Regions from separate parts of the Streptomyces sp. URMC 127 genome, predicted to be linked through region 3. Evidence: riboswitches for the same ligand, from Rfam matches in the RefSeq annotation. Region 3 holds a riboswitch; each other region holds the start of a gene.
The links. Region 3 has a riboswitch for cobalamin ahead of metE (5-methyltetrahydropteroyltriglutamate--homocysteine S-methyltransferase). Riboswitches for the same ligand answer to the same signal wherever they lie in the genome.
Positions count from the first base shown of each region.

Region 1: another riboswitch for cobalamin. It lies ahead of ACSNOH_RS08830 (cobalamin biosynthesis protein); the one in region 3 lies ahead of metE (5-methyltetrahydropteroyltriglutamate--homocysteine S-methyltransferase).
Region 2: another riboswitch for cobalamin. It lies ahead of ACSNOH_RS29070 (ribonucleoside-diphosphate reductase subunit alpha); the one in region 3 lies ahead of metE (5-methyltetrahydropteroyltriglutamate--homocysteine S-methyltransferase).

Region 1 is NZ_JBPQTW010000025.1:11,576-17,506, reverse strand. It holds gene ACSNOH_RS08845 (class II aldolase/adducin family protein) at 1-277, opposite strand, end outside; gene ACSNOH_RS08840 (anion permease) at 422-1,654, shown strand; gene ACSNOH_RS08835 (hypothetical protein) at 1,667-1,894, shown strand; cobalamin riboswitch at 2,629-2,750, shown strand; gene ACSNOH_RS08830 (cobalamin biosynthesis protein) at 2,879-3,880, shown strand; gene ACSNOH_RS08825 (cobyric acid synthase) at 3,910-5,418, shown strand; gene ACSNOH_RS08820 (putative cobaltochelatase) at 5,585-5,931, shown strand, end outside.
Region 2 is NZ_JBPQTW010000216.1:47-5,977, forward strand. It holds gene ACSNOH_RS29055 (Gfo/Idh/MocA family protein) at 220-1,122, opposite strand; gene ACSNOH_RS29060 (DUF3311 domain-containing protein) at 1,283-1,543, shown strand; gene mctP (monocarboxylate uptake permease MctP) at 1,540-3,174, shown strand; cobalamin riboswitch at 3,509-3,638, shown strand; gene ACSNOH_RS29070 (ribonucleoside-diphosphate reductase subunit alpha) at 3,798-5,931, shown strand, end outside.
Region 3 is NZ_JBPQTW010000124.1:9-5,939, reverse strand. It holds gene qcrB (cytochrome bc1 complex cytochrome b subunit) at 1-964, opposite strand, end outside; gene ACSNOH_RS22610 (hypothetical protein) at 1,084-1,329, opposite strand; gene ACSNOH_RS22605 (TetR/AcrR family transcriptional regulator) at 1,437-2,201, shown strand; gene metE (5-methyltetrahydropteroyltriglutamate--homocysteine S-methyltransferase) at 2,294-4,618, opposite strand; cobalamin riboswitch at 4,792-5,002, opposite strand; gene ACSNOH_RS22595 (hypothetical protein) at 5,044-5,436, opposite strand; partial or broken gene ACSNOH_RS22590 (hypothetical protein) at 5,654-5,931, shown strand, end outside.

The DNA.
Region 1 (5,931 bases), on a different contig from region 3:
CGGCGGCGTCCGTGGCGCGGTAGACCGCCAGGTGCAGGGGCAGCTCGCTGGTGGGGGCGAGGTCGCCGAGGAGCGGGCGGCCCTCCAGGTCGACGGCGACCACGTCGCGCGCGGTCAGCCGGTCGTAGGGGATGCCGCTCGGTGTGACGACGACGACATCTCCGGCCCGCGCCGAGACGTTCCCCGACGTGCCCACGACAAGGCCCTCGGCCGTGGTCCGGCGGGCCGTGGCCAGGACATCGGCCCACGTCCGGCGGATCTGCTCGGTCTCCCTCATCGTTCTCCACCCCTCCGCATCCGTCCGCATCCGTTCGCCGCCTCCGGTTCACGCCACTACCCCGCCCGGATCAGTTCACCTTCCGTTCACCCAAGGTCTTTACGGTCCCCGCTGTACTGACCATCGAGCTGATTGCCTGGGTGAATGGAACACATCACGCTTCTCATCGGGATCGTGATCGTCACGGCCTTGGTGTTCGACTTTACGAACGGCTTCCACGACACGGCCAACGCCATGGCCACCACCATCTCCACCGGCGCGCTCAAGCCGAAGGTCGCGGTGGCGATGTCGGCGGTGCTGAACCTCGTCGGCGCGTTCCTGTCCGTGGAGGTCGCCAAGACGATCTCCGGCGGGATCATCGACGAGAGCGCGGGCATCAGACCGGAGATCATCTTTGCGGGTCTGGTCGGTGCGATCGTCTGGAACCTGCTGACCTGGCTCGCCGGTCTGCCCTCCAGCTCCTCCCACGCCCTCTTCGGCGGCCTCATCGGCGCGACGGTCGTCTCCGTCGGCTTCGACGCGGTCAACGCCGACAAGGTCGTCATGAAGGTCCTCATCCCCGCCGTCGCCGCGCCGATCGTGGCCGGCCTCGCCGCCTGGTGCGCGACCCGGCTCACCTACCGGCTCGCCCGCGGGCGCGACGAGCGCGAGACCGCCAAGGGCTACCGCGCCGGGCAGATCGCCTCGGCCGCCCTGGTCTCCCTCGCCCACGGCACCAACGACGCCCAGAAGACCATGGGTGTGATCACCCTCGCGCTCGTCGCCGGCGGCGTCGTCGCGCCGCACGCCGACCCGCCGCTGTGGGTCATCGTCTCGGCCGGCCTGGCCATCGCCCTCGGCACGTACCTGGGCGGCTGGCGCATCATCCAGACCCTCGGCAAGGGCCTCACGGACATCAAGCCCGCGCAGGGCTTCGCCGCCCAGACCGGCGCGGCGACCGTGATCCTCGCCTCCTCGCACATCGGCTTCGCGCTCTCCACCACCCAGGTCTGCTCCGGCTCGATCATGGGCGCCGGGCTCGGCCGCAAGGGCGGCGTCGTGCGCTGGTCGACCGCCGGGCGCATGGTCATGGCCTGGGGCCTGACCCTCCCCGCGGCCGGCCTGGTCGCCGGTGGCGCGGCCCTCCTCGCCGACCAGGGCAACTGGGGCGTCGCCGCCGTCGCCGTCCTCGGCCTGGCCGTCTCCGGCGCGATCTGGCTGGCCTCGCGCCGCAAGCCGGTCACCCACGACGACCTGGACTCGCGCGACGGTGTCGCCGGCGCGGAGCCGGCGGGTGTCGTCACCGCGGCCCTGCAGGCCGTCGCCCCGCCGCCGGCCGTTGCGGTCTCCCCCTCCCCCGAGGCCGGGCGGGCTCCTGCCGCCGCGGCGGCGAGCTGAAGGAAGAAACGCATGCACATCGACTGGGCAGCTCTCGGCCAGGTCTTCGGCGTCAGCCTCGTGGTGACGGTCGGCCTGGTGGGCATCTTCACCCTGGGCATCGTGGGCACGTCGCCCCGCGCGGGGGCGTCGGCGGACTCCGGCACGGGCGCGGGGGCGCTGGCGCGCTCCGGGGCGTACGCGTGCTTCGCGCTGTGCGCGGCGGCCGTGGGATACGGCATCTACTTGATCGTGGCGTAACCACGCTCACCGCTCCGAACGGCCGGGTCCCCTACGGACCCGGCCGTTCGCGTACGCGCAACCGCCGCCAGCCTGGCACCGCCGAACACGTACGAGGGGGTTGCCCGCCGCTGCGGCGGAAGGAACGGCCCGCGGCCGTCACGGCGTACCGCCGACCCCTCCCCCGCACCCGCGGTCAGTCCGGCACCGCCGGAAACGTACGAGCGGGTTCCTCGCCGCGGCGGCGGAACGGACTTCCGCCCGTCGCCCCGGTTGCCGCCGGGCAACCAACCTCCCGCCGCAACGGCGAACGACCACCACGGACGTAATCGGCGGTGCCGTACCAGCGGCCAGTCCGGCACCGCCGGAAACCTACGAGCCGGTTGCTCGCCGCGGCGGCGGAAGGAACGGCCCGCGGCCGTCACGGCGTACCGCCAACCCCCCGCACCCGCGGTCCGTCCGGCACCGCCGGACACGTACGAGCGGGTTACCCGCCGCTGCGGCGGAACGGACTTCCGCCCGTCGCCCCGGTTGCCGCCGGGCAACCAGCCTCCCGCCGCAACGGCGAACGACCACCACGGACGTAATCGGCGGTGCCCTACCGGCGGTGGGTTCGGCACCGCCGGAAACGTACGAGCCGGTTGCCCGCCACTGCGGCGGGAAGGATCTGCCCGGTGCCGGTCCGGGCAGGTCAGGCGTGAGTTGACGGCGCCCGCGGCGCATGGTGGACTTCCGGAGCCAAACGGCGACAGCAGAGGAAGCCGGTGCGAATCCGGCGCGGTCCCGCCACTGTCACCGGGGAGCGTCTCCCCCACGCGATGGCCACGGCGGCGAGCCGGAAGGCCGGGGGCGGCGCGGATCCGGGAGCCAGGAGACTCTGGTCGCCGGTCACGTCGAGCCAGGGCGCGGACCCTGAGTGAGGACACATCGTCATGCCCGGCGCCCGCCACCGAACGCCCCGCACCGCTGCTTCCCTTCGCCGAGGCGTGACGGCGGTCTGAGCCGATGCGCGCCGATCCGATCGGTTTCGCGTGCGGCGCCGCGCTCGGCTTCCTCGGTGACCGCGTCCTGGGCGACCCGCGCCGCGGCCACCCCGTCGCCGCGTTCGGCCGCGCCGCGCTCGCCGTGGAACGCCGCCTGTGGCGCGACGACCGCGGCCGCGGCGCCCTGCACACCCTGGTGTGCGCCGGGGGCGCGGCGGCTGGTGCCGCGCTGCTGGCCCGCGCCGTACGCGCCTCCCGTTCCCGTACCGCCGACGTCGCGCTGACCGCCGCCGCCACCTGGGCCGTGCTCGGCGGCACGTCGCTGGGCCGCGAGGCCCGCGCCGTCGGGGGCGCGCTCGCCGCCGGTGACGTGGAGGTCGCCCGCGAGCGCCTGCCGCACCTGTGCGGCCGCGACCCGCAGGCGCTGGACGCCCAGCAGATCGCCCGCGCCGTCGTGGAGTCCGTGGCCGAGAACACCTCCGACGCCGTGGTCGGCGCCCTGGTGTGGGGCGCGCTCGGCGGCGTGCCGGGCCTGATCGGCTTCCGGGCGGTGAACACCCTCGACGCGATGGTGGGTCACAAGTCCCCCCGCTACCGCCGCTTCGGCTGGGCCTCGGCCCGCCTGGACGACATCGCCGGCTGGCCCGGAGCCCGCCTCACGGCCGCCCTCGCGATCCTCGCGGGCCCCGACCCGCGCGGCGCCTGGCGCGTGGCCCGGCGCGACGCCTCCCGCCACCCCAGCCCCAACGCGGGCCCCGTGGAGGCCGCGTTCGCGGGCGCGCTCGGCGTGCGGCTGGGCGGCACCCTCGCCTACGCGGGCCGCGTCGAACACCGGCCCGTACTGGGCGCGGAGAACCGCCCCGTACGGACGGACGACATCGAGCGCGCGGTACGCCTCTCGCGCCGGGTGTCGCTGCTGGCCCTGGGGACGGCGGTGGCGGCCCGCGCAGTGGGCAGCCTGTTGACGACGCCAAGGACGACAAGGACGGCAACGACGGCAAGAACGGCAAGGAGGAGCCGGTGACGGCTGACAGGAGCGGGCCCGCGGGCCCGCTGGGCGGGGGCCTGCTGGTGGCCGGCACCACCTCGGACGCGGGCAAGAGCGTGGTGACGGCCGGCATCTGCCGCTGGCTGGCCCGCAAGGGCGTCAAGGTCGCGCCGTTCAAGGCGCAGAACATGTCGCTCAACTCGTACGTGACGCGCGAGGGCGCGGAGATAGGCCGCGCGCAGGCGATGCAGGCCGCGGCGGCCCGGGTCGAGCCGAGCGCGCTCATGAACCCGGTCCTGCTGAAGCCGGGCGGGGACCGCAGCAGCCAGGTGGTGCTGATGGGCAAGCCCGTCGGCGAGCTCAGCGCTCGCGGCTACCACGCGGGCCGCCAGGAGCAGCTGTTCGGCACGGTGACGGAGTGCCTGGCCGAACTGCGGCGCACCCACGACGCGGTCATCTGCGAGGGTGCCGGCAGCCCGGCCGAGATCAACCTGCGGCGCAGCGACATCGTCAACATGGGCATCGCGCGGGCCGCCCGGCTGCCCGTGGTCGTGGTCGGCGACATCGACCGCGGCGGCGTCTTCGCGTCCTTCTTCGGCACGACAGCACTGCTGTCGCCGGAGGACCAGGAGCTGGTGGCGGGCTACATCGTCAACAAGTTCCGGGGCGACGTGACGCTGCTGGAGCCGGGCCTGGACATGCTCCGCGACCTGACGGGCCGGCGGACGTTCGGCGTCCTGCCGTTCGCGCACGGCCTCGGCATCGACGAGGAGGACGGCCTGCGGGTCTCCCTGCGGGGCGCGGTCCGCGAGTCGGTGGTGGCGCCGCCGCACGGGGCGGACGTGCTGCGGGTCGCGGTGTGCGCGGTGCCGCTGATGTCGAACTTCACGGACGTGGACGCACTGGCGGCCGAGCCGGGCGTCGTGGTGCGCTTCGTCGACCGCCCGGAGGAGCTCGCCGACGCCGACCTGGTGGTCGTGCCGGGCACGCGCGGCACGGTGCGGGCGCTGGCGTGGCTGCGCGAGCGCGGCCTGGCGGACGCCCTGGCGCGGCGCGCGGCGGAGGGCCGTCCCGTGCTGGGCATCTGCGGCGGCTTCCAGGTGCTGGGCGAGCGCATCGAGGACGAGGTGGAGTCCCGGGCGGGCGTGGTCGAGGGGCTGGGCCTGCTGCCGGTGCGGGTGCGGTTCGCGGCGGAGAAGACGCTGGCGAGACCGGTCGGCACGGCCCTGGGCGAGCCCGTGGAGGGCTACGAGATCCACCACGGCGTCGCGGACGTCCTGGGCGGCGACGAGCCGTTCCTGGACGGCTGCCGGGTGGGCGCGGTGTGGGGCACGCACTGGCACGGCTCCCTGGAGAGCGACGGCTTCCGCCGGGCGTTCCTGCGGCGCGTCGCGGAGGCGGCGGGCAGGGCGTTCGTCCCGGCCCCGGACACGTCGTTCGCCGCGCTGCGGGAGGAACAGCTGGACCGGCTGGGCGACCTGATAGAGGAACACGCGGACACGGACGCGCTGCTGCGGCTGATCGAGGACGGGGTGCCGGGCGGAGTGCCGTTCATACCGCCCGGGGCGCCGTGAGCACGATGATCCCCGCATGCGCGGGGATGACAGCAGCCGATCCACCAGGTGATCGCCGAGCAAAGGAACACCCCCGCTAACGCGGGGACAACGGTTGCACCATCGCACGCGGCGCAGCCGCTGACGAACATTCCCGGTCCGATTACCTCGAAAGGGATATCACCTGATGGCTTCGGCTACCTACCCGTTCACCGCGATCGTCGGGATGGACGACATGCGGCTGGGCCTCCTGCTCAACGCCGTCTCGCCGTCGATCGGCGGAGTTCTCGTGCGAGGCGAGAAGGGCACCGCCAAATCCACTGCGGTACGAGCGCTTTCGGCGCTGCTGCCGGAGATCGACGTCGTCGTGGGTTGCCGTTTCTCCTGCGACCCGGCAGCACCCGATCCCGCGTGCCCGGACGGGCCGCATGCGAGCGCCGCGGTCGAGGGCCGCCCCGCCCGGATGGTCGAGCTCCCCGTCGGCGCTTCCGAGGACCGCCTCGTCGGTGCACTCGACATCGAGCGGGCCCTGGC
Region 2 (5,931 bases), on a different contig from region 3:
CTGGGCGCTGTTACCGAACTCATGTGGAACCCCCCACAGGTCGTGGTCACGCCCCGCGCGGGCGCGCGGGCGCAATGATCATGATGCGAGGCCACTCGTCCCCACTCAAGGACGTTTGTCCCACCTTTTCTGCCATCAGCCGCAGCGGTACCGGTTCCGCCCGTGTCCCTCCTACTGCTCCCCGGTCGCGAGGATCGCCCCGGTTGCCCGGGTTCCCGTTCAGTCGTTGCGGAACCGCGCCGCCCAGCAGGCCGCCGTGATGACGTCGTCCACGAGGACGGCCTCCGCCACCGGGCAGGCCGGCGCCCGCCGTTCCCGTACCGCCGCCGTGAAGTCGGCGATCAGCGGCACGTGCGGATCGGGGGCGAGCTGCGCGTCCAGCGGGTCCAGCGCGAGGAAGCGGCCCCCGGCCGTGACGTCCAGGCGGTCGCGCTCCGGGCCGCCGGCCCAGGCGAAGCGGCACTCCGCCGACGTGCCCGACGCCCAGCCCAGGGAGACGTGCGCGCGCCGCTCGGCCCCGGCGGGGAACCTGCGCCCGAAGCGCGCGCCCACGCGCGCGGGCGGGCCCAGCACCGACAGCAGCAGGTCCAGCCGGTGGCTGCCCGCGTCGGCGAGCACGCCGCCGCCGGCCACGGCCGGGTCGGTGCGCCAGTGCGCCGGGTCCTCCGGCGCCGGGTCGAAGGGAGCGCAGAAGGTGATCTGCACGCGCGCGGGCGCCGATGCCGTCAGCGTCTCGCGCAACTGCCGTGCGGCCGGCCCCAGCCGGCGGTGGTAGGCCACGCCCGCGCACAGCCCCGCCCGGGCCGCCTCCGCCGCCACCGCTCCCCCGCCGCCGAGCGCTCCCGCCAGGGGCTTCTCGACCAGGACGTGACAGCCGGCACGCAGCGCACGCAGCGCGAGGGGGACGTGCGCGGCGACCGGCGTGGCCACGTACACCGCGTCGGCGGCCGTGAGCCGGCCGAGGTCGTCACCGCCCGCGGGCACCCCGTGCTCCGCGGCCGCCCGGGCGGCGCGCGCCGCGTCCCGGCTCCAGACGTACGCCGTCTCCTCGCCCAGACTGCGCAGGGCCGGCAGCACCCGGCGCCGCACCACCTCACCGCTGCCGGCGACCGCCCACCTCAAGAGGCCTCCATGTCCACCAACTCACCATGAACGGAACCTCATTTCAACAGGCCCTGCGACGTTGCCATACCGATATGCGGACGGGGGGTGACTCACGCCCGGCCCTCGCCTAGATTTCCTGCGCATCACGCAGTGATCACAAAAGGGGGGAGTCACCACCATGACGGAACCACCGGAGGGCGGCAGCAGGAGGGCGGTCGTCACCGCGCCCCTGGCCGTGGCGGGGCTCTGCCTGGCGATCCCCTTCGCCGCGATGCTCTGGGTCGGCTCGTACGCCCGGACCGGGCCCGCCTTCATCGGCATCCCGTTCTTCTACTGGTACCAGATGCTGTGGGTGCCGGTCTCGACGCTGCTGACGACCGTGGCGTACGTGATCGTGCGGCGCCACGAGCGGGCGCGCAGGGCGGGTGAGCAGCGGTGAAGGACGGCGTGAACGGCGTGGCGCTCGCCGTCTTCATCTTCTTCTTCCTGGCCGTGACGGTCATGGGCTTCATGGCCTCGAAGTGGCGGCGCGCCGGGACCGCCGAGGAAATGGCCAACCTCGACGAATGGGGGCTGGGCGGCCGCTCGTTCGGCACCTGGATCACCTGGTTCCTGCTGGGCGGCGACCTCTACACCGCCTACACGTTCGTCGCCGTCCCGGCGGCGATCTACGCGGGCGGCGCGGCCGGCTTCTTCGCGGTCCCGTACACGATCCTGTGCTATCCCCTGGTCTTCACCTTCCTGCCCCGCCTGTGGTCGGTCGCCCACAAGCACGGCTACGTGACCTCGTCGGACTTCGTCCGCGGCCGGTTCGGCTCCAAGGGCCTCTCGCTCGCCCTCGCGCTGACCGGCATCCTCGCGACGATGCCGTACATCGCGCTCCAGCTCGTGGGCATCCAGGCGGTGCTGGACGTGCTGGGCGTGGGCGGCGGCTCGAACTGGTTTATGAAGGACCTGCCGCTGCTCATCGCGTTCGGCGTGCTCGCGGCGTACACGTACTCCTCCGGGCTGCGGGCGCCCGCGCTGATCGCCTTCGTCAAGGACGCGCTGATCTACATCGTGATCATCGTGGCGATCATCTACATCCCCATCAAGCTGGGCGGTTTCGACCACATCTTCGCCAAGGCGGGCGAAGCGTTCGCGGTGAAGAACCCGGACACGGGCAAGCCGCGCGGCGCGCTGGTGAGCGGCCCGGACGCGCAGTGGGCGTACGCGACGCTCGCGCTCGGCTCGGCGATGGCGCTCTTCCTCTACCCGCACTCGGTGACCGCCGTTCTCTCCGGCAAAGGCCGCAACGTCATCCGCCGCAACACGACGATCCTGCCGCTGTACTCCCTGATGCTGGGCCTGCTCGCGATGCTCGGCTTCATGGCCATCGCGGCGGGGATCAAGGTGAAGAACGGCCAGCTCGCGATCCCCCAGCTGTTCGAGGACATGTTCCCGGACTGGTTCACGGGGGTGGCCTTCGCGGCGATCGGGATCGGCGCCCTGGTCCCGGCCGCGATCATGTCGATCGCTGCCGCGAACCTTTTCACCCGCAACATCTACAAGGACTTCATCAAGCCGGACGCCACGCCCGCGCACGAGGCGAAGGTCTCCAAGCTCGCCTCGCTGCTGGTGAAGGTCGGCGCGCTCGTCTTCGTGCTCACCATGGACAAAACGGTCGCCATCAACTTCCAGCTGCTCGGCGGCATCTGGATCCTGCAGACGGTCCCGGCGCTCGTGGGTGGGCTCTTCACCCGCTGGTTCCACCGCTGGGCCCTGCTGGCCGGCTGGGCGGCGGGCATGGTCTACGGCACCTGGAAGGCGTACGACACGCCGAGCGCCACCCAGGATCATTTCGGAAATACCAACCTCATCCCGCTTATCGGAGAAAAGGGCTATATCGGCCTCACGGCGTTCGTGCTCAATGTGATCGTCGTCATCGTCCTGACCGTCGTCCTGAAGGCGCTCGGCGCGCCGGACGGCACGGACGAGACCACGGCGGCGGACTACACCGCGGACGCCGGCGACCCGGGGGTGCAGCGGGAGCTCCCGCCGGCCACCGCGGGAGTCCCGGGCGGCCACTAGAACGAACGCCTGCGGGCGCCGGGACGATCCCCACCCGGCACCGGAGCGACCCCCGGCGGGCGCCGGGACGACCTTCGGCCGGGCGCCCGGCCCGCGGGGCCGGCAGGGCCGCCACGACCCCTCTTCAGGGGGCGTGGCGGCCCTTTTCCGCGCCCCGCGCCGAAGGGTCCGGTCCGGCCCTTCAGGGACCCTCCCGCGGCCCCCGGAGGGCCCGCGAGCGGCCTCCGCCCGGCATTCGAACCCACCCTCAACACCGGGGCCTGATAACACATTCCGACCCATGCGCTTACCGCGCGACACAACATGTGGGGGCGCGTGCGGGGGGCGGCACTAGATGTATGCTCGTCCTCGCTGTCGTCGCAGGGGAATCCGGTGGAAATCCGGAACTGTCCCGCAACGGTGCATGTATGCCGTTAAGCCGCGCATGCAGGAGTCCGAAGACCTGCCGGCAGCACGCCCTCCACCGAGCCTGCCCTGGGCTCGGCTATGGGCGTTGAATTCGTCCGGGCCTCGCGGGTTGGGCCGGCGGACGCCTACGAGGCATGCCCTGCGCATCAGGCATGCCCGTACGCGCCCGTCGTGCTCTCCCCGCGGCCCACCCAGCCGAGCGAGGGAGAGCCTCAGTGACCATCGCGCCCGCCGATCCGGTCTCAGCGACTGCGGAAGCGACCGGCGGCCCCGGGACCGCGCTGCTGCGCACCCTGACCGACCTCACCGCCGACCTTCCCGCCACCGACCCGGGCAAGGTCGCCGCTGCCGCGCTGCGGGGCCGGAGCGCCACCTCGGACGAGGCCGAGCTCCGCTCCCTCGCCACCGAGGCCGCCGCGGGCCTGATCGCCGAGGAGCCCGAGTACTCCCGCCTCGCCGCGCGCCTGCTCACCCGCGCGATCGCCGACGAGGCCGCCGGCCAGGGCGCCACCTCCTTCTCGGCCTCGGTCGCCGTGGGCCACCGGGAGGGCCTGATCGCGGACGAGACCGCCGCGTTCGTCGCCGCCCACGCCGCGCGCCTCGACGAGCTCGTCGAGAAGGCCCTCGCCGACGGCGCCGACGACCGCTTCGGCTACTTCGGCCTGCGCACCCTGCACAGCCGCTACCTGCTGCGCCACCCGATCACCCGCGACGTGATCGAGACCCCGCAGCACTTCCTGCTGCGCGTGGCCTGCGGCCTGGCCGAGGACCACTCCGAGCGCGCCCTCGCCGACGTCGCCGAGCTGTACGGCCTGACGAGCTCCCTGTCGTACCTGCCGTCCTCGCCGACCCTGTTCAACTCCGGCACCCGCCACCCGCAGATGTCGTCCTGCTACCTGCTGGACTCCCCGCTGGACGAGCTGGACTCCATCTACGACCGCTACCACCAGGTGGCGCGCCTGTCGAAGCACGCGGGCGGCATCGGCCTATCGTACTCGCGCATCCGCTCGCGCGGCTCGCTGATCCGCGGCACCAACGGCCACTCCAACGGCATCGTGCCGTTCCTGCGCACCCTCGACGCCTCCGTCGCCGCGGTCAACCAGGGCGGCCGCCGCAAGGGCGCCGCCTGCGTCTACCTGGAGACGTGGCACGCCGACATCGAGGAGTTCCTGGAGCTCCGCGACAACACCGGCGAAGAGGCCCGCCGCACCCACAACCTCAACATCGCGCACTGGATCCCGGACGAGTTCATGCGCCGCGTCGAGGCCGACGCCGAGTGGTCGCTGTTCTCCCCCGCCGACACGCCCGACCTGGTCGACCTCTACGGCGACGAGTTCGACGCCGCCTACCGCGCCTACGAGGCCGCGGGCAAGGCCGTCAAGACCATCCCGGCCCGCGTCCTGTACGCCCGCATGATGCGCACCCTCGCGCAGACCGGCAACGGCTGGATGACGTTCAAGGACGCCGCCAACCGCACCGCCAACCAGACGGCCGAGAAGGGCGCGGTCGTCCACTCCTCGAACCTCTGCACCGAGATCCTCGAGGTCACGGACGACGGCGAGACCGCGGTGTGCAACCTGGGCTCGGTCAACCTCGCGCAGCACCTCGGCGCCGACGGCGAGATGGACTGGGAGAAGCTCGACCGCACCGTCCGTACGGCCGTCACCTTCCTCGACCGCGTCGTGGACATCAACTTCTACCCGACCGAGCAGGCCGGCAGCTCCAACAGCCGCTGGCGCCCGGTGGGCCTGGGCCTGATGGGCCTGCAGGACGTCTTCTTCCGCCTGCGCCTGCCCTTCGACTCGGCCGAGGCGAAGGCCCTGTCCACCAAGATCTCCGAGCGGATCATGCTCGCGGCGTACGAGGCCTCCGCCGACCTCGCCGAGCGCAACGGCCCGCACCCGGCCTGGTCCGCGACCCGCACCGCCCGCGGCGTGCTGCACCCGGACCACTACCCCAACGCCGTCGCCGCGTGGGAGGAGCGCTGGGAGGCCCTGCGCGCCCGCATCGCCGAGGTCGGCATGCGCAACTCGCTGCTGCTCGCCATCGCCCCCACGGCGACCATCGCCTCCATCGCGGGCGTGTACGAGTGCATCGAGCCGCAGGTCTCCAACCTCTTCAAGCGCGAGACGCTCTCGGGTGAGTTCCTGCAGGTCAACACCTACCTGGTGGAGGACCTCAAGAAGCTCGGCGTGTGGGACCGCACCACCCGCGACGCCATGACCGAGGCCAACGGCTCGATCCAGGACATGAAGTGGATTCCGCAGGAGGTGCGCGACCTGTACCGCACCGCCTGGGAGATCCCGCAGCGCGCCCTGATCGACATGGCCGCGGCCCGTACGCCGTACC
Region 3 (5,931 bases):
ACAGCACCGTCTCCCACGGAGGCATCACCCGCAGGGCGCCCTCCAGGAAGCCCACGTACCAGTCGGGCTGGGCGTCCGTCGCCACCTGGTCGGCCCGGTAGGGCCCGTACGCCCAGACGGGGTTGACCTGGGCGAGCGCGGCGAGGGCGGTCAGCGCGCCGAACACCATCAGGAACAGGCCCGTCGACTTCGTGACGAACTGCGGGAACATGGGCTGCCCGACGGCATTGCGGTTCGTCCGGCCGCGCTCCGCCCAGTGGGTGTGCTTGAGGTAGACCACCAGCATCAGGTGCACCGTCACCAGGGCGATCAGCACCCCCGGCACGAACAGCACGTGCACGACGTACAGCCGCGGGATGATCAGCTGCCCGGGGAACGCCCCGCGCCAGATGAACGAGCTCAGGTACGTGCCGGCGACGGGGATCGACATCACGATCGAGTTCGCCGTCCGCATCCCCGTCCCGGACAGCAGGTCGTCGGGGAGCGAGTAGCCGGCGAACCCTTCGAGGAGGGAGAGGGCGAACAGCGTCAGCCCCACGATCCAGTTCACCTCCCGGGGCCTGCGGAAGGCGCCCGTGAAGAAGATCCGGAGCATGTGGACCGCGATCGCCGCCACGAAGACGAGCGCGGCCCAGTGGTGGACCTGGCGGATGAGCAGCCCGCCCCGCACCTCGAAGCTCAGCTGGAGCGTCGACAGGTACGCCTGCGACATCCGCAGGCCGCGCAGCGGCTCGTACGGCCCGGCGTACACGCTCTGCGTCATGCTCGGGTCGAAGAAGAGCGTGAGGTAGGAGCCGGTGAGCACCAGGACGGCGAAGCTGTAGAGGGCGAGCTCCCCCAGGAGGAACGACCAGTGGTCGGGGAACGCCTTGCGCAGCAGCGCCTTCGCCGCTTCGGCGGCCGGCAGCCGCCGGTCCAGCGCCACGAAGCCGGTCAGGGCCGCATCCCGGACCTTCTCTTTCACCCGCCACGCTCCCTGTCGGCTCTCCGGCACCGCTTCCTCACGGGACCGCGGCTGATGGGTAACCGGCGCGCCGGGATCTCAACCGCACGGCGGGCGGGTGTCACCCGGAACCGTGAGCGCTAGGCGGCGGCCTGCCGGGCCAGCGCCTTCTTGCGCCCGGCGTCGAGCACGGCCAGCACGCCGTACGCGACGAGCCCCGCCACGACGGCCACGACGTAGCACCAGGGCGACGGGAGGTAGTTCGCCGCCCGCATGACCGTGCCCCCGTCGTCGCTGACGAGCCGGTAGACGATCGCCAGCGGGCCCTGCCAGACGCCCACGACGCACACGACGATGGAGATGAGCCTGTACCAGGCCTCGTGCACGATGCACCCCTCTGCTCGGAGTTCCGTTTCTTGGTACGACCGTATCAAGGGGTGTGCGTTGTATGTCGGGTTTCATCACGCATTTTTCCTGGGAGTAGGCTGCCTTTATGCGTGACGAAAATCCATGCCGGGTCTGCGGGGTCCCGCTCGCCGCCGCCGTCCGGGGCCGCCCGCCCGTCTACTGCTCGCGCGGCTGCCAGGCCAAGGCGTACCGGCGGCGGGCCGTGGCGCGCAGCCGGGCGGCCGCGGCCCGGCCCGCGGCGGGCGAGCCCGCCGCCCGCGCCGAGGGAGGAGCGCGCCGGCAGCAGATCGCCGAGGCCGTCTGGCGGATCGCCGCGGAGCGCGGCCTGGAGGCCGCCAGCATGCGGGAGGTCGCGGCCGCGGCGGGCGTGTCCCTGCGCGTGGTCCAGTACCACTTCGGGAGCAAGCACGGCCTCCTCGTGGCCGCACTGAACCTGCTGCACGAGGAGAACGAGCGGCGGGCCCGGGAGCGCATGGCCCGGCTCGCCGGCCCGCCGGACCCGCGGGCCGTCCTGGGCGCCGTCCTCGGCGAGTTCCTGCCGCTGGACGAGCAGCGCGGCCGGGCGCTGCGCGTCTTCGTCGCGTACTACGTGCGCAGCCTGAACGACCCCGCCCTGGCCGAAGTCTTCCTGCACGCCGGCCGGCCCGTGGAGGAGCTCGTCGCCGGCCTGATCCGGCAGGCGCACGCGGCGGACGGCCCCCCGCCCGGCCTCGACCCCGACCGGGAGGCGGACCTGCTGGTATCCGGGGCGACGGGTTTGGGGATGGACGTGCTCCACGGCCGGCGCACCCTCGCCGACGTGCGGGCGACGCTGGACTACCACCTCGACCGGATCCTGCCCGCGCGCTGACGGCACGACAGGAGGGGGCGGGCGCCGGATCGCACCGGCGCCCGCCCCCTCCCGCGGGTTCTGAGGAAGTCAGGCTCTCAGCAAAGGTTCCGTCAGGCAGCACCTCCGGGCAGCTCCGCCCGCACCTGCCGCGCCGCCGCGACCAGGTTCTCCAGCGAGGCCCGGACCTCGGGCCAGCCGCGGGTCTTCAGTCCGCAGTCGGGGTTGACCCACAGCCGCTCGCCGGGGATCGCCTCCAGGCCCTTGCGCAGCAGCGCCGCGGCCTCGTCCGCGCCGGGGACGCGCGGGGAGTGGATGTCGTAGACGCCGGGCCCGACCTCGCGCGGGTAGCCCGCCGTGGCCAGCTCGGCGGCGACCTGCATGTGCGAGCGGGCGGCCTCCAGGCTGATGACGTCGGCGTCGAGGTCGTCGATGGCCCGCAGGATGTCGCCGAACTCCGCGTAGCACATGTGCGTGTGGATCTGTGTGTCCGGCCGGACGCCGGCGGTGGTGAGGCGGAAGGCCTCCGTCGCCCACGCCAGGTACGCGGCGTGGCCGGCGGCGCGCAGCGGCAGCGTCTCGCGCAGCGCGGGCTCGTCCACCTGGATCACCGACGTGCCCGCGGCCTCCAGGTCGGCGACCTCGTCGCGCAGGGCGAGGGCGACCTGGCGGGCGGTCTCGCCGAGCGGCTGGTCGTCACGGACGAACGACCAGGCGAGCATGGTGACCGGGCCGGTCAGCATGCCCTTGACGGGCTTGCCCGCCACCGACTGGGCGTAGCGGGTCCAGCGCACCGTCATCGGCTCGGGGCGGGAGATGTCACCGGCCAGGATCGGCGGCCGGACGTAGCGCGTGCCGTACGACTGGACCCAGCCGTGCTGCGTGGCCAGATAGCCCGTCAGCTGCTCGGCGAAGTACTGCACCATGTCGTTGCGCTCGGGCTCGCCGTGCACGAGCACGTCGATGCCGGCCTTCTCCTGGAAGGCGAGGACCTCACGGATCTCGGCCTTGATGCGCTCCTCGTACGCCTCCTCGTCCATCCGGCCGGACCGCAGGTCGGCGCGCGCCGTGCGCAGCTCCGTGGTCTGCGGGAAGGAGCCGATGGTGGTGACCGGCAGCAGGGGCAGGCCGAGGTGGGCCCGCTGGGCGGCGGCCCGCTGCTCGTACGGCTGTGAGCGGCGGCAGTCGGCCTCGGTGACGGCCGCGGCGCGGGCGCGCACGGCCGGGTCGCGGGTGATGGCGGAGCCGGCCCGCGAGGCCAGGTCGGCGCGGTTGGCGGCCAGGGCGGCCGCGACGGTGTCCGGGCCCTCGGCCAGGCCGCGGGCCAGGGTGACCACTTCGGCGGTCTTCTGGCGGGCGAACGCGAGCCAGCGGGCGATCTGCGGGTCGATGTCCCGCTCGGCCGCCGCGTCCAGCGGCACGTGCAGCAGGGAGCAGGACGGCGCGACGTCGACCCGGCCGGCGAGGCCGAGGAGGGTGCCGAGGACGGACAGGGACTTCTCGAAGTCGTTGATCCACACGTTGCGGCCGTCGACGACGCCGGCCACGAGCCGCTTGCCGGGCAGCCCGCCGGCGGCCGCGAGGTCGCCGAGGTTGGCGGCGGCGGGTCCGGTGAAGTCCAGCGCGAGGCCTTCGACGGGCGCTTTGGCGAGGACCGGCAGGGCCTCGCCGAGCCGGTCGAAGTACGAGGCGACCAGCAGCCGGGGCCGGTCGGTGAGACCGCCCAGCTCGCGGTAGGCGCGGGCGGCGGCGTTCAGCTCGGCCGGGGAGCGGTCCTGCACCAGGGCGGGCTCGTCGAGCTGCACCCATGCGGCGCCCGCGGCCCGCAGGTCGGCGAGGACCTCCGCGTACACCGGCAGCAGCCGGTCGAGGAGGGTGAGCGGCTCGAAGCCGGCGGCGACGCCGGGCGCGGGCTTGGCCAGCAGCAGGTACGTGACCGGGCCGACGAGCACCGGACGGGCCGTCAGGCCGAGCGCCAGGGCCTCCTTCAGCTCCGCGACCTGCTTGCCGGAGTCCGCGGAGAAGACCGTGTCCGGGCCGAGTTCGGGGACCAGGTAGTGGTAGTTGGTGTCGAACCACTTGGTCATCTCCAGCGGCGCCACCTCCTGCGTGCCACGGGCCATGGCGAAGTAGCCGTCCAGGGCACCGGCCTCGACGGCCGCGCGGTGCCGCCCGGGGATCGCACCGACCATCACACTGGTGTCCAGGACGTGGTCGTAGAACGAGAAGTCGCCCGTGGGCACTTCGTGCACACCGGCCTCGGCGAGCTGCTGCCAGTTCGTGCGGCGCAGCGCGGCGGCGGTCTCCTGCAGGGCTTCGGCCGTGACACGGCCCTTCCAGTACCCCTCGATCGCCTTCTTCAGTTCCCGGCCCTGCCCCTGCCGGGGATAGCCGTGAACGGTGGCCTGTGCTGCCGCGGCTGCGGACTTGCTGGTCACGGAACTCTCCTTCGCGAGCGTGCGTCCATGACCCCGGGACGGACGGAAGGCGCGAAGGGACGGCAGACCGGACGGGCCGCCGCCGCGATGCGGTCGCTCGTTGCGCCGCCGCGTGTGCCCGCCTGTATGTTCGCCGACCCGCCCTCGAGGTCACCGGGATCTCCGTGCGCTCGGCAGCGCACGGGCAGTTGGCAGGTCTTCGGACTCGCGGGCACGCCGTATGGCACCTACTGGCCGTCGCTTCCCGGACCCTCGCGGATCCAGTGCGTATGACGGCGGTCGTTCCCGCTCACCGCTGCGGGGCAGTCCCGGATTCCCACCGGGTTCCCTCTTGCGACGCGCCTGCCTGGCGAGCAGGGCGAACCAGCTGCACCGTGCACTCTAGGCTGCCGGGACGCGGTGGCGGAAGAGCGAAGTGGCGCGCCTCACGAGGCGGTTCGCGTCGCCAGACGCAGCCGCAGCTCCATCTCGTGCTCGCCGGAGACGTGGCCGCGGTGCTCGGCGGCGAAGGCCCGCTCCAGCTCCTCCTTGACCTGGCGTACGGGGTCGGCGGCCCCGAACAGATCGGCCGTGACCGTCCCCGTGAGGGGCGCCTGCCCCGGCGGCTGCCCGCCTGCCGCCCGCCGCGCGCGGGTGTCGACGGTCATGCACCAGATCATCGGACCCGCGCCGGGCGCGCCCGGGCTGGTCTCGCTGCGCGGCGGCCCGGCCTCGGGGAAGGCGGCCTCAAGGACGCCGAAGACCGCGCCCGCATCCTGGTGACCGCAGTCCGTCAGATGCACGCTGACGTGGTCCGCACTCTCCCGGGCATCCGTCACCTGCTCCTCCTCCGCCGTCGTTGCCGTGGCTCGGGGCCGCCGCCGAGGACGGGGAAGCCCTGCTCCGACCGTACGGCGCGCCCGGGTTCCGTGCCGCGGGCTGTGCGACCATACGGGCCAGGTGCCCCGTTCCCGGCGGGAGATGCCGCGCCGGCGCCGACGGCCTCACCCGAACGGTGGAATGCGCCCAAAGTAATTGACTGATTACGCTTGGTGCATGACCCTGTGGAGCCCCGCACCGCCGTCCCGGCAGCCCGCGTTGCGGGCCGTGGTGGCCGTGCTGGTCTCCGTCCTGCTGCTCTTCTCCGGAGGGAGCGGCACGGTCTTCGCCCTCGGCACGGGCCCGGAAGAGGCGCCCGTGTCCGTCGAGTTCGCCACCGCGGACGACTGCGTCGCGGACAACCGCACGCCCCGCGTCATGGCCTCTCCCGGCAGGCGCACCTGCTTCCCCTCCTCCCAGGGCCCTTCGGCCCCCGGGGCCCCGCCGGCCCCCGG